One region of the Pseudomonas imrae genome, then DNA from elsewhere that is predicted to be linked to it. Evidence: riboswitches for the same ligand, from Rfam matches in the RefSeq annotation. Region 1 holds a riboswitch; the other holds the start of a gene.
The links. A riboswitch is a leader RNA that binds a small molecule or an ion and turns the genes downstream of it on or off. The one in region 1 is predicted to bind cobalamin.
Positions count from the first base shown of each region.

Region 2: it holds a riboswitch for cobalamin, as region 1 does, so the genes downstream of both, OQ460_RS10870 (CbtB domain-containing protein) here and cobO (cob(I)yrinic acid a,c-diamide adenosyltransferase) in region 1, are expected to answer to the same signal.

Region 1 covers NZ_CP110853.2:3,830,231-3,837,692, reverse strand. Annotated here, with positions in the region: gene OQ460_RS17350 (AI-2E family transporter) at 2-1,075, shown strand; gene hda (DnaA regulatory inactivator Hda) at 1,291-1,995, shown strand; gene OQ460_RS17340 (C40 family peptidase) at 2,207-2,833, shown strand; gene OQ460_RS17335 (C40 family peptidase) at 2,978-3,517, shown strand; gene OQ460_RS17330 (PQQ-dependent sugar dehydrogenase) at 3,605-4,918, opposite strand; cobalamin riboswitch at 5,017-5,266, shown strand; gene cobO (cob(I)yrinic acid a,c-diamide adenosyltransferase) at 5,344-5,955, shown strand; gene OQ460_RS17320 (cobyrinate a,c-diamide synthase) at 5,952-7,262, shown strand; gene bluB (5,6-dimethylbenzimidazole synthase) at 7,267-7,462, shown strand, end outside.
Region 2 covers NZ_CP110853.2:2,423,084-2,430,545, reverse strand. Annotated here, with positions in the region: gene cobN (cobaltochelatase subunit CobN) at 1-2,000, opposite strand, end outside; gene cobW (cobalamin biosynthesis protein CobW) at 2,004-3,065, opposite strand; cobalamin riboswitch at 3,168-3,370, opposite strand; cobalamin riboswitch at 3,413-3,638, shown strand; gene OQ460_RS10870 (CbtB domain-containing protein) at 3,734-3,922, shown strand; gene OQ460_RS10865 (CbtA family protein) at 3,934-4,635, shown strand; gene OQ460_RS10860 (cobalamin biosynthesis protein) at 4,632-5,045, shown strand; gene cobM (precorrin-4 C(11)-methyltransferase) at 5,126-5,872, shown strand; gene nfuA (Fe-S biogenesis protein NfuA) at 6,116-6,700, opposite strand; gene OQ460_RS10845 (fatty acid cis/trans isomerase) at 6,794-7,462, opposite strand, start outside.

The sequences.
Region 1 (7,462 bases):
TATGGCGGATACGCGTCGTTGGGTGTGGCTTGGCGGGATTGTCCTGCTGTGCGTTTTTGTGTTCCTGCTGCATTCGATCCTGACGCCGTTCCTGGTCGCGCTGCTGCTGGCCTATCTGTTCGATCCCGTCGTGGATCGGCTGGAAAAAGCCGGGCTGTCGCGAACCTGGGGGGTGGTGACGGTTTTTACCCTGTTTACCTTGATTATCATGGCGCTGTTTCTGGTGCTGGTCCCCATGCTGGCCAAGCAGATGATTCGTCTCTACGAACTGGCACCACAGATGCTCGACTGGCTGCAGCACACGGCGATGCCCTGGGTTCAGTCCAGCCTCGGTCTGGCCGATGGCTTCTGGAAATTCGACAAGGTCAAGGCCGCCATCAGTGAGCATATGGGCCAGACGACCGATATCGTCGGGATCATTCTCAGCCAGGCCACGGCTTCCAGCCTGGCGCTGATCGGCTGGCTGACGAACCTGGTGTTGATTCCGGTGGTGGCGTTTTATCTGCTGCGTGATTGGGACATCATGATTGCGAAGATCCGCAGTCTGCTGCCGCGTGATCGCGAGGAACGCATCGTGTCCCTGGCAGAGGAGTGTCACGAAGTGCTGGGTGCTTTCGTCCGCGGCCAGTTGCTGGTGATGGTGGCGTTGGGCTTTATCTATGCCGCCGGCTTGATGGTGATTGGCCTGGAACTGGGCCTGTTGATCGGTGTTATCGCTGGCCTGGCGGCGATTGTCCCGTATATGGGATTCGTCATCGGCATTGGTGCAGCCCTGATCGCTGGACTGTTCCAGTTTGGCGGCGACTTGTACCCGATGCTGGGCATTGTCGCGGTGTTCATGGTCGGGCAGGCGCTCGAAGGCATGGTGCTGACGCCATTGCTGGTGGGTGATCGAATCGGCCTGCATCCGGTCGCCGTGATCTTTGCGATCCTGGCGGGCGGCGAGCTGTTTGGTTTTACCGGAATCCTGTTGGCGCTCCCGGTTGCGGCGGTGATCATGGTGCTGGTTCGCCATGTGCATGACCTGTACAAGGATTCGGGTGCCTATACAGGGGTCGATGAGTCCCAGTTGTAAGGTTTTACGGCAAACCCGGTGCGATGCCGGGTTTGTCGTCAATCCGCCTTGCCATCCGGCCATTGCGTCAAATAAACCCAAAAAATCCAACAAGTTAACGCAAACCTTTGATTTTGCTTGTGGTCTGTTGCATTGTGCGCCCAGCGTCACGGGTATAAACTTTGCGAACTTTACACAGAGGCCACTAACGGTTCGATCCGAACTGTTCAGTCAGCATGAAACCGATTCAGCTGCCCCTAGGTGTGCGTCTGCGTGACGACGCTACCTTTATCAACTACTACCCAGGCGCCAATGCCGCTGCACTCGGCTATGTCGAGCGGCTTTGCGAAGCCGACGCCGGTTGGACCGAAAGTCTTATCTACCTCTGGGGCAAGGACGGCGTAGGGCGTACTCACTTGTTGCAGGCGGCCTGCCTGCGTTTTGAGCAGTTGGGGGAGTCGGCGGTATACCTGCCGCTGGCGGAATTGCTGGATCGTGGCATCGAAATCCTCGATAACCTTGAACAATACGAATTGGTTTGCCTGGACGACCTGCAAGCGGTAGCCGGGCGAGCGGATTGGGAAGAGGCGCTGTTTCACCTGTTCAACCGTCTGCGCGACAGCGGGCGCAGGTTGCTGATTGCCGCTTCTACCTCGCCTCGCGAGTTGCCGGTCAAGTTGGCGGATCTCAAGTCCCGGCTGACCCTGGCGCTGATTTTCCAGATGCGTCCCTTGTCAGATGAAGACAAGCTGCGCGCCCTGCAGTTGCGTGCTTCCCGCCGTGGCCTGCACCTGACCGATGAGGTCGGCCATTTCATCCTGACGCGCGGTACCCGCAGCATGAGTGCGTTGTTCGATTTGCTCGAACAACTCGATCAAGCGTCCCTGCAAGCCCAGCGCAAGCTCACGATTCCCTTTCTTAAAGAAACCCTTGGCTGGTGATGGCCCTTTGAAGTCACTGTCTTGGCGTTTTACAGGCGCCAATAATGCTGCGGTTGAACCGACCTGGCCATGCAAGAGGGCCTGGATAGGGGGCAGGGGCTTAGATGTCAGGCTGCGAACAAGAAGTCACATAGGCCGCGATTGAATTTGCAAATCGATGTGATAGAAGGCATAGTCGCGTCTTCTTTACATATCAGCCACGGTCGTGCCCATGCTCAATCGCTTCGCACCCCTCGTGCCTCTCGCACTCGTTACCCTGTTGTTCGGTTGCGCCTCCCACCCTCAAGTGGCTGAGCAGCAAACATCGCAACAGCAGCACCAAGCCAAGTTCGTTGCAGCGCAGTCTTCTACTGTTTATGAAGAAGAGCTCGTGACAGAAAAAGAACTGGCAGAGTTCTCCGACAGCAAGCCTTATCAGCTTCCGCTTCTGGCAGACAGCATCCTCGAGCGCGGCATGTCCCTGATCGGTACCCGCTATCGCTTCGGCGGCAGCACCGAAGCCGGCTTCGATTGCAGTGGCTTCATCGGCTATCTGTTTCGTGAAGAGGCGGGTATGAACCTGCCGCGCTCGACTCGCGAAATGATCAACCTGGATGCACCGTTGGTCGCACGAAACAACCTCAAGCCGGGTGATCTGCTTTTCTTCAGTACCAATGGCCGTGGTCGTGTAAGCCACGCGGGTATCTATCTGGGCGATGACCAGTTCATCCACTCCAGCAGCAGCCGCAGCGGCGGTGTACGGGTCGACAAGTTGGACTCCGGCTACTGGAGCAAGACCTTCATTGAGGCCAAGCGCGCCCTGGCCATGGCTCCCACTACCGTTACCTCTCGCAAGTAAAGTTAAAGTGATACTTGAAGTTTGACGTGTAAGCGCTAGAATCCTGGTACATTGTTGTGAATCTGATCGCGCGAGCCTTGCTTGCGCGTTCTGATTTCAGCCTTCGGCAGCGAAAGCCACATCCAGATCAGGATTGTTTTGCCCATGTCGACCTCGGCCCGCCTAATTCTTCTCGTTTGCGCCGCGCTGCTCAGCGCCTGTGCAAGTCGCCCGCAACTTGCGCCTGTGGCCGTCAAGCCAAAGCCGGTATTCAACTATTCCACCCAGAGCTTCTCGCCAGTGGCCGAAGACGTGTTGTTTCGCGCCCTGGGTTTGGTAGGAACGCCTTATCGCTGGGGCGGCAATACGCCTGATTCGGGTTTTGATTGCAGTGGCCTGATTGGTTTTGTCTACCGCGATGCCGCTGGTATTTCCCTGCCGCGAACTACTCGTGAACTGATTGTGATGCGTGCGCAGAACGTCAGTGAGGACGCCTTGCAAACCGGAGATCTGCTGTTCTTCGCCACCGGTGGTGGTTCGCAGGTCAGCCATGCCGGGATTTACGTCGGCGAAGGGCGTTTTGTCCACGCACCGCAAACGGGTGGCACGGTGAAGCTCGATACCCTGTCCAAGACCTATTGGCAGAATGCTTACTTGAGCGCCAAGCGCGTGTTGCCGGCCGAACACCTGGCGAGGAATCCTTGAAGGCAGCTGTAAGTATCAAGCGGCAAGCTGCAAGTAGTTTTGTCGTTCCGCCTGCAGCTCGCCGCTAAAATCTCGCAACGCCCCCTTCTACTGAACGGCTGATACCCGCCAAACCTTATTGCCTACGTCGTCGGCTACCAGCAAGGCCCCTTGTCGGTCGATCACCACGCCTACCGGTCGGCCCATGGCTTTTTCGTCACTATTGAGGAAACCGGTCAGCACATCCACTGGTTGTCCTTTCGGCATGCCTCCTTCAAACGGTACAAAAACTACCTTGTAGCCGCTATGGGGTTTGCGGTTCCACGAGCCGTGCTGACCGACAAACGCACCGTTGCTCAAACGCGCCGGCAGCGTGGTGCCCTCGGCGAATGTCAGGCCCAGTGAAGCTGTATGCGGTCCCATGGCGTAATCCGGGGCGATAGCCTTGGCTACTAGATCCGGATCCTGCGGTTCTACGCGCACATCCACATGCTGGCCGTAATAACTGAAGGGCCAGCCATAGAAGCCGCCATCCTTGACTGACGTAATGTAGTCCGGCACCAGGTCGCTGCCGATTTCGTCGCGCTCGTTGACTGCCGTCCATAGCTTGCCGCTTTGTGGCTCCCATGCCATGCCGTTGGGGTTGCGCAGGCCGGATGCGAAGATCCGGTGTTTACCGCTGGCCCGATCCACTTCCCAAATCGCTGCACGACCTTGTTCTGCTTTCAGGCCGTTTTCCCCGACGTTGCTGTTGGAGCCGACGCTGACGTACAACTTGCTGCCGTCTTTGCTGGCAATCACGTTTTTCGTCCAGTGATGGTTCAAGGGGCCACCCGGCAGATCGACGACCTTGGTTTCAGGTGCGGTGATGGAGGTTTCGCCTGGCTGGTAAGGAAAGCGCAGCAGCTTATCCGAGTCGGCGATGTACAGATCATTACCCACCAGGGTCATGCCGAATGGTGAGTTGAGGTTTTCCAGGAATACCGTACGGGTTTCCGCCACGCCGTCATGGTCGGCATCGCGCAACAGTGTGATGCGGTTCGGGCTGGGTACCCCGGCACCGGCGCGGCCCATGACTTTCTCCATGACCCAGCCACGGATGCCTTTGGAATCGTCCGGTTTGGGCGGGGCGTTGGTTTCTGCTACCAGCACGTCGCCATTGGGCAGCACGTATAGCCAGCGAGGGTGATCCAGGCCTTCGGCAAATGCCGCGACCTGGGTGCCGGGTGCGGCTGTCGGCTTGATACCGTCGGGCCAGCCAATTGCGGGGGCGATGTTGACGGTAGGAATCAGGGTTTTATTCGGTTCTGGCAGTTTGGGCGACGGCCCGGTGCCGTCGGACACTTGCAAGGTTGAGCTTTCACCACAGGCGGCAAGGGCGCCTGCCGCCATGACCAGCAGGGCGATTCGGGTCTTGTGCATGGTTTTCTCCTCATATGTGTAGTCATAGAGGCTCGAGGCAGCGGGATGGTTCAAGTGCATGGCCGGCTTTAATTGACGCTCCATCCCCAACCCACTAACCTTCGCCGCTTGTTTCAGGTGCTCTGTGGCGATCAAGTCGACAGAGTGAAACAGGGAAGCCGGTGAGTGAGCGCACTTGTACACAGTGCAGCCACAATCCCGGCGCTGCCCCCGCAACGGTAAATGAGTCAAGACGCTGCTTATGCCACTGTATCGCGTGCGATACGGGAAGGCGCATCGTCGGACAGTGCTCCTCGACGAACACGCCACTCATGAGCCCGGAGACCGGCCTGATTCATCCAACAGCATCACGGTGGGCGATGCTTGGCTTCACCTGTGTCTTTTTCCTGCCTGCCGTTTTTGCCCAGCCCCAACGGAGAGCTGCCATGACTGAATCCCCTGATCGTGACGAACGCCATCTGGCGCGCATGCTGCGCAAAAAAGCGCTGATCGACGAACGTATTGCCAACTCCCCCAACGAGTGCGGATTGCTGCTGGTGCTGACTGGCAATGGCAAAGGCAAGAGTAGCTCGGCGTTTGGCATGCTGGCGCGTGCCATGGGGCACGGCATGCAGTGCGGTGTGGTGCAGTTCATCAAGGGCCGCAACAGCACCGGTGAAGAGTTGTTCTTCCGCCGCTTTCCCGAGCAGGTGCGTTTCCACGTGATGGGCGAAGGCTTTACCTGGGAAACCCAGGACCGCCAGCGAGATATCGCCGCCGCCGAAGCTGCCTGGCAGGTGTCCCGGGAAATGTTGCAGGACCCCAGCGTTGGCCTGGTCGTACTGGATGAGCTGAATATTGCCCTCAAGCACGGCTACCTCGACCTGGATCAAGTACTCAGCGACCTACAAGCCCGCCCGCCGATGCAACACGTGCTGGTTACCGGCCGTGGTGCCAAGCCGCAGCTGATTGAACTGGCCGACACGGTCACTGAAATGGGCATGCTCAAGCATGCGTTCCAGGCCGGGATCAAGGCACAGAAGGGCATCGAACTTTGAATCAGCCGCGACATTGTCCGGCGGTGCTGATCGCTGCGCCGGCCTCCGGCCAGGGCAAGACCACCGTCACGGCCGCCCTGGCCCGCTTGCACCGTAACCTGGGGCGCAAGGTCCGGGTGTTCAAGTGCGGCCCGGACTTTCTCGACCCCATGATCCATGAGCGCGCCAGTGGGGCGCCGGTGTATCAATTGGATATGTGGATGGTGGGTGAGCAGGAGAGTCGCCGCCTGTTGTGGGAAGCAGCGGGGGAGGCTGACCTGATCCTCATTGAAGGTGTCATGGGGCTGTTTGACGGCACGCCGTCCAGTGCTGATCTGGCGCGGCATTTTGGTGTGCCTGTACTGGCGGTGATCGACGGTACTGCCATGGCCCAGACCTTTGGCGCCCTGGCGCTGGGGCTGGCACGTTATCAACCGGACCTGCCTTTCGCCGGCGTATTGGCCAACCGGGTGGGCACCCTGCGTCATGCGCAATTGCTGGAAGGCAGCCTGACAGAAGGTTTGCGTTGGTACGGTGCGCTGTCCCGCGAGACGGGCATCGAACTGCCCAGTCGTCACCTGGGCCTGGTGCAAGCCAGCGAGTTGAATGACCTGGACCTGCGCCTGGATGCGGCTGCCACGGCTTTGGGCGGCAGTTGCGAGGTCGCGCTGCCACCGCCGGTGGAGTTTGCCGCACCCGAGGTGACCACGGCCGAGCCGTTGCTGGCCGGCGTGCGGATTGCCGTGGCGCGTGACGAAGCGTTCGCCTTTACCTATGGCGCCAGCCTTGACCTGCTGCGTGCCATGGGGGCCGAGCTGGTTTTCTTCTCGCCGATCCATGATTGCCGCCTGCCAGAAGCCGACAGCCTTTATCTGCCCGGCGGCTATCCGGAACTGCATCACCAGGCCTTGTCGGAAAATACCTCGATGCTCGCCGCGATCCGCAGCCATCACACCGCTGGCAAGCCGCTGTTGGCCGAGTGTGGTGGGATGCTCTATTTACTCGACTCGCTGACTGACGTCGACGGCAATCGCGCCGGGCTGCTGGGCCTGCTTCCTGGTGATGCGGTGATGCAAAAGCGCCTGGCCGCCCTGGCCTTGCAAATTGTCGAACTGCCGGAAGGCGTGCTTCGCGGGCATACCTATCATCACTCACTGACCAGTACCGAGTTCCAGCCGATTGCACGAGGCCTGAGCCCGAATGGCGGGCGTGGCGCCGAGGCGGTGTATCGCGATGGACGGATGACGGCCTCGTATGTGCATTTTTACTTCCCGTCCAACCCGCAAGCGGTTGCGGCGCTGTTCGCGCCTGATCCCGGGGTTGCCTGACGCCATGACTGACAATGCCTTCCCGCCAGCCGATCGCGAGGCTGTGTACCGTGCCATTGCCGAGCGCCGCGATATGCGCCACTTCAGCGGTGGCAGTATCGCGCCTGAGTTGTTGCATCGCCTGTTGCAAGCGGCCCATCAGGCTCCCAGTGTCGGCTTGATGCAGCCTTGGCGTTTTATCCGCATCAGTGACCGCGGCT
Region 2 (7,462 bases), 1.4 Mb from region 1:
CCCGCGTCCAGCATCAACTCCTGGTCGATACGGGTTTCGCGTACCAGTTGCAGAATATTTTTTTGCAGCTCCCTGGCGCGTCGTGGGTCGAGCAACTGCGCTTCGTAGTACTCGTCAGCCAACAGTTCCAGGTCGCGCAACGGCCCGTAGGTTTCTGCGCGGGTCAGGGGCGGCATCAGGTGATCGATAATCACTGCTTGGGTACGGCGCTTGGCCTGGGCGCCTTCGCCTGGATCATTGACGATAAACGGATAGATATTGGGCAATGGGCCGAGCAACGCATCCGGCCAGCAGTTCTCGGAGAGACCAACGCCCTTGCCCGGCAACCACTCCAGATTGCCGTGCTTACCGACATGAATTACTGCATGGGCACCGTAGGTCTGGCGCAACCAGAAGTAGAACGCCAGGTAGGCGTGAGGAGGCACCAGGTCCGGGTCGTGATACACCGCACTGGCGTCCACCTGATACCCACGTGCCGGCTGGATCCCGACAAAGGTCAGGCCAAGGCGCAGACCGGCAATCATCAAGCGGCCGTCGCGGAACATCGGGTCCTGATCGGGCGCCCCCCAGCGTTCCGACACAGCATGGCGATTGGCTTCGGGCAACCGATTGAGCAGGGTCTCGTAGTCAGCCAGTGCCAGGCTTTGATGGCAAGGGCGCAGGTCCAGGCTGTCTGGATCATTGGTCACGCCACCCAACAGCGCATGAATCAACGCCGTGCCGCTTTCCGGCAATGTCTCGGGCAGCGGATACCCTTGGGCTCGCATCGCACACAGGATATTCAAGGCAGCGGCCGGGGTATCCAGGCCTACACCGTTGCCAATGCGACCGTCACGGGTCGGGTAGTTGGCAAGAATCAGCGCAATGCGTTTTTGCCCATTCGGCACCTGTGCCAGTTCAACCCAGCGCCGCGCCAGCTCGGCAACAAAGTCCATGCGTTCCGGCGCTGCCCGGTAGCACACCACGTCGGACTGGCTGCGCTCGCTGCGCCAGGCAAGGTCCTTGAAGCTGATGGGCCGACTGATGATGCGCCCATCCAGCTCCGGCAAGGCGATGTGCATCGCCAGGTCACGGGGCCCAAGACCTTGCTCGCTGGCTTGCCAACCGGGTTGGTTGTCCTGGGCGCAAATCGCCTGAATCACTGGAACATTGCGGCGAAACGGGCGCAAGTGCGGGGCTTCGGGGCTGGACTGGGCAAAACCGGTGGTATTGAGGATTACCGCGGCACCAGCCTCATCCAGCGTGTCCTCCACCACTGCAAGGCAGCCGGGCTCTTTCAGGCTGGCCACGGCGATTGGCAATGGATTAAGCCCCGCAGCCTGCAGGCGCTGGCAAAACACATCGATAAAACCGGTATTGGCTGCCTGCAAATGCGAGCGGTAGAACAGCACCGCAGCGACTGGCCGGCCAGGTTGCCAGACTGCTTGCCAATCGGTGAGTTCGGCATGGGCTGTGTGCGGATGATAAATCGCCGTTCGCGGCAGGGATTGCGGCTCGCTCCAGGGATAATCGCGACCCAATTGGCCAGTTGCCAGGCAATTGTAGAAATTCAACGCGTTACCCAGGCCACCCTGGCGCAAGAACTGCCACAAGCGATCACGGGTCTCAATGCCGACGGTACTCAGGCTGCTGAGTTCCGGGTCGGGCCGATCATCTCCGGGCACCAGAATCAGTTGCACGCCCTGCTCTGCCAACTCTGCCAAGCGCTGAATGCCATAGCGCCAATAGCCGATGCCGCCATGCAACGAAATCAGGATCACCTTGGCGTGCCGCAGCACCTCATCGAAATACAGGTCAACGGAGGCATGGTTCTGCACCTGCATCGGGTTGGCCAGGCGCAGGCTCGGGTAGTCCTCGGGCAACTGCCGTGCGGCTTCGGCCAGCAGCGCCAGGCTCGAGTCGCCGCTGCACAGGATCACCAGGTCGGCAGGGGTTTGCCCAAGGTCGGCGATGTTGTCATCGGCAACGAAGCCGCCGGGCTGGGTCCTGAGCAGGTGCATGGGTCAGACGCTTAGGGCAGCGCGCAGTTGCGCTTCGAGACCCGCAGCATCCAGCTCCTGACCGATCAGCACCAGGCGCGTGATACGCGCTTCATCGGCACTCCAGGCGCGGTCGAAATGCTTGTCGAAACGCGTGCCAACCCCCTGGATCAGCAGGCGCATCGGTTTGCCGGGGATCGCGGCGAAACCTTTGACACGCAGGATGCCGTGTTGCACCACCAATTGCGTCAGGGCATCGAGCAGCAAGGCTTCGTCGGCCTGGGGCAAGTCGATGGAAATCGAGTCGAAGGCGTCGTGATCATGATCTTCTTCACCTTCGTGATGACTATCGTGATGGCTGTGGCGGGCGTCGATATGTTCTTCAGAACCGGCGCCAAGGCCGATCAAGACATCCAGGGGCAGCCGACCGCTACTGGCTTCGATGACTTTTACCGCTGGCGGCAGCTCTTGCGCCACTTCCAGGCGCACCTGGGCCAGGTCCTCGGGGCTGATCAAATCGGTTTTGTTGAGAATCACCAGATCTGCGCTGGCCAATTGGTCGGCAAACAACTCGTGCAGTGGCGACTCATGGTCCAGGTTCGGGTCCAGCTTGCGCTGGGCATCGACCTGATCCGGGAACGCCGCAAAAGTGCCAGCGGCGACTGCCGGGCTGTCAACCACGGTGATCACCGCGTCAACCGTGCAGGCGCTGCGAATCTCAGGCCATTGGAAAGCCTGGACCAGAGGTTTTGGCAGGGCCAGGCCCGAGGTTTCGATCAGGATATGGTCGAGGTCGCCACGTCGTGCCACCAATTCACGCATGACCGGAAAGAACTCTTCCTGGACGGTGCAACACAGGCAGCCATTGGCCAACTCGTAGACCCGACCGCTGGCCTCCTCTTCGGTACAGCCGATGGAGCACTGCTTGAGGATTTCGCCGTCGATGCCCAGTTCGCCGAATTCATTGACGATGACCGCGATGCGGCGGCCTTGCGCATTATCCAGCATGTGGCGCAGCAAGGTGGTTTTGCCCGAACCGAGGAAACCGGTGACGATGGTAACGGGGAGTTTGGCCAGTGTTTTCATCGAATGCCCTTAAATGCCCTTAAGGGCGGGCGTACGGGACGACTGGCCCTGCGGCGCGGCGCAAGGGCAGATTTCGTCACCGGATCACCCCGCCCGGTTGAAATGGAAAATCAGTTGCGAGGCAGGTCTCCTGGCTTGGGGCTTGCCGGCCTTTGAACCGGCGCTGACTGCGCCTTCCCGCCGTTTTTTGGCAGTGGCGTGGCAGTCAGAAAAACCCTTTACAGTTGCGGGGGCAGCCGCGGCATTGACCGCGTTCCCTTCTTAGCTTCGACCTGGGCCGAAGAACCTCGAAGGTGCAAGGCTACAGGGGCTCGGTCAATTTGACTACCGTCACTGGACCATGCTCTCCTACACATCTTGTTTCGGGTGCCCTTCACAGGGTGAAACGGGAAACCGGTAAATCCTGGGCTTTTTTCAAAGCCCGCGACCAGTCCGGTGCTGCCCCCGCAACGGTAAGCGAGTGAAGCGTCAGATCCACTGTGCCAGCGGCATGGGAAGGTGACGCTTGTCGGGATAACTCTTTCAAGAGCCCCCTCGCAAGCCCGGAGACCGGCCCGATCATTCCAATAACAAACCCGCGGTGGGCGGGCGCTGTTCTGAACCCTGCGTGCCCTGCTCGCGGGGTTTGCATGCGCTCGTTTCACCCTGTCACTCGAAAGGGACGCGCCATGTCGATCACCAGCAGCACCTCGCACACCGCCAGCAGCAGCACCACCTTGAGCCAACGCCTGAGCGCCGCCATTGGTGCGTCGATCCTCGGTGTGTGCCTGGTGTACTTCGCCGGGTTCTCCCATATCGAGGCCGTTCATAACGCTGCCCACGATACGCGCCACAGCGCTGCCTTCCCGTGCCATTGAGACCTGCCGACATGATTAAGCGAATCGCTCAAACTGCCGGTTTTACCGGCCTGCTGGCCGCGTTGTTGCTGACTTTGCTACAAAGCTTGTGGGTCGCCCCGCTGATAATCCAGGCGGAATCCTTCGAGAGCGCCCCGGCCACCACCGAGATGCATGAGCACGCCGCAGACGCTGGCGCCCACAGCCACGACGCCGAAGCCTGGGCCCCGGAAGACGGCTGGCAACGCGTGCTGTCCACCACCGGCGGCAATCTGGTGGTCGCCGTGGGCTTTGCACTGATGCTCGCCGGCCTCTACACCCTGCGCGCGCCGACCCGTACGGCCCAGGGCCTGCTCTGGGGCCTGGCCGGCTACGCCACGTTTGTGTTGGCACCGACCCTGGGCCTGCCGCCAGAGTTGCCCGGCACGGCTGCTGCGGACCTGGCGCAACGGCAAATCTGGTGGATCAGCACTGCGGCGTCTACTGCCGCCGGTATCGCGCTGATCGTGTTTGGTCGCAATTGGCTGCTGAAACTCCTTGGTGTGGCGATTCTGGCAGTCCCCCATGTAATTGGTGCACCGCAACCACTGGTGCATTCGATGCTGGCTCCCGAAGCCCTGGAGACCCAGTTCAAGATCGCATCGCAGCTGACCAACGTGGTGTTCTGGCTGGCCCTGGGGCTGATCAGCGCCTGGCTGTTTCGACGCAACCGCGACGACCAGTATTCGGTATGACAACGGACAACACGGTGCCGACCCTGGTGGTCGGCCTGGGTTGCCAACGCGACTGCGCGGCCGACACGATGCTCGCACTGTTTCACGCAGCCTTGGTTGCCGGGGGTATAGATCCCTGGCGTATCACCGCGCTTGCCAGCATCGATCACAAGCGTAATGAGCCGGGGCTGCTTGCACTGGCCAACGCTCTGCAACTGCCCTTGCAGTTCTTCAGCGCCGAACAACTGGCCGCTTACGAACCCCGCTTGAGCCACCGGTCGGCACTCGCATTTGCCCATACCGGCTGCTACGGGGTCGCAGAAAGTGCTGCCCTGGCCCTGGCCGAACACTTGTCCCAGAGCCCTGCTCGGCTGCTGATCACCCGGCAAAAAAACTCACAGGCAACCTTTGCCTTGGCGTGTGCCAGCTGAACGCCCGATAATCCCTTCCTTGATCATGAGCAATCTTCATCTGCGACCTTGCTCGCGCGCTTTTCCACAGGAATCCATCCATGACCGTCTTCTTCATTGGTGCGGGCCCCGGCGACCCCGAACTGATTACCGTCAAAGGCCAACGACTGATCCGCAGTTGCCCGGTAATCATCTACGCCGGTTCCCTGGTACCTGCCGCTGTACTGGAGGGGCATCAGGCGGCGCAGGTGATCAACAGCGCCGAGCTGCACCTGGAACAGATCATTGAATTGATCAAAAGCGCGCATGAAAAAGGCCACGATGTGGCGCGAGTGCATTCCGGCGACCCAAGCTTGTATGGCGCTATTGGCGAGCAGATCCGTCACTTGCGCGAGTTGGGGATTCCCTTCCAGATCATTCCGGGAGTCACCGCGGTAGCTGCCTGCGCGGCCTTGCTGGAAAGCGAGCTGACTTTGCCGGATATCGCTCAAAGCGTGATTCTGACCCGGTATGCCGATAAAACCACAATGCCCGCCGGTGAAGACTTCGACAGCCTGGCGCGCCATGGCACGACCATGGCGATTCATCTGGGAGTCAACCATCTGGAGAAGATCGTCGCCGAGTTGTTGCCGCACTACGGAACGGATTGCCCGATTGCCGTGGTACATCGCGCGACGTGGCCGGATCAGGATTGGGTGGTGGGGACGCTGAGTAATATAGCTGGGAAGGTTGCAGCCAAAGGCTTCAGGCGTACGGCGTTGATTGTGGTGGGCCGGGTATTGGCCAGTGACAGTTTCAGCGAGTCTTCGCTGTACCGGGCCGGGCATGCCCATCTTTACCGACCCTAACAATCCGCATCAAATAACGGACACAATAAATTGATTTAAATAGAAATTTAACAGTTTTGGAACGGGCTTGCTCGCGAAGACGGTGTGTCAGGCGCTGGATAATAGACTGATGGACCGCCTTCGCGAGCAAGCCCGCTCCCACAGTGAATCTTCTTTGTTAGATAGATAGCGCAAGCTACTGAATTACAAATATAAAAAACGGCGCTCACGAGCGCCGTTTTTTGTTTGCAGCGAACACCTTACTCAGTAGTAGGCGTTTTCTTTCTGCGTGTGGTCGGTCACGTCACGTACACCCTTGAGCTCGGGAATACGCTCCAGCAGCGTGCGCTCGATACCTTCACGCAAGGTCACATCGGCCTGGCCGCAGCCTTGGCAACCGCCGCCAAATTTCAGCACCGCAATGCCGTCATCGACCACGTCGATCAAGCTGACCTGGCCACCGTGGCTGGCCAGCCCCGGGTTGATCTCGGTCTGCAGGTAATAATTGATCCGCTCGTTGATCGGGCTGTCGGCGTTGACGTTCGGCACTTTGGCGTTGGGCGCCTTGATGGTCAGTTGGCCACCCATACGGTCGGTGGCGTAATCGACCACCGCATCGTCAAGAAAGGCTTCGCTGAACGCGTCTATATAAGCAGTGAAGCTCTTGAGCCCCAGCGCGGTGTCTTCAGGTTTCTCTTCGCCCGGCTTGCAATAGGCAATGCACGTCTCTGCGTACTGGGTGCCAGGCTGGGTGATAAAGACGCGGATGCCGATGCCTGGGGTGTTCTGCTTGGACAGCAGATCAGCCAGGTAATCGTGGGCGGCGTCGGTAATGGTTATGGCAGTCATGGAAACTCCTCACAGGCTTGCCGGCAGTTTACGCCAATCCTTGGGATGGCACAAAGTCCTAGTATTTTTGTCGGGAAAGGCCGACGGCCACAATCAAAGGTTTTCATAGCGATTCATATCCAACACACCCTCTTCCACCGGCCTCGTTTCACGGATGTATTGCGACAGGTCGTGGAAGTAGTGCCAGAACCGCGGATTGCTGCGGCGAATCCCCCAGCGCTCGACAATACGTTCGAAGCCCTTGGCATCCCTGGCCAACTCCATGTCTGCGACGAACTCGGGCACGTCCTCGGCCGGAATATTGAAGATAAAGTTCGGGTAACTGCTGAGCACACCGGGATAGATCGTCACAGTGTCCAGCCCCGGCTGATAGCGATAGGCCTCGCCCAGCATGAACGCCACATTGCTATGGGCCCGGTTACGCAACAGGCTATACACCTCCCGCTTGCCGCCACGGGTTTCGATACGCAGCATGGTAGCTTCCGGCAACTGCTCAATGACCTTGAGCCCAGCCGCAGGCCTGGAGGTCAGGCGGCTCAGGGCCTGTTCGGCATAGCGCAGCGCCGGGTCGATACCCGGCCGCGAACAATACGCACTGATACAGCGGTTGATCGGGTCCGGGCTGGCGTTCAGAGGGCCGGACCGGGCAAGCAACTGCCTGGCGAAATCACGCTTGGGGTCGCCATCCTGCAGTGTCAGCCCGGTGGGCTTGTCATCGTCGATGGCTTCGTAATCCAGCCACAACTTGACCTTGCCACTGTT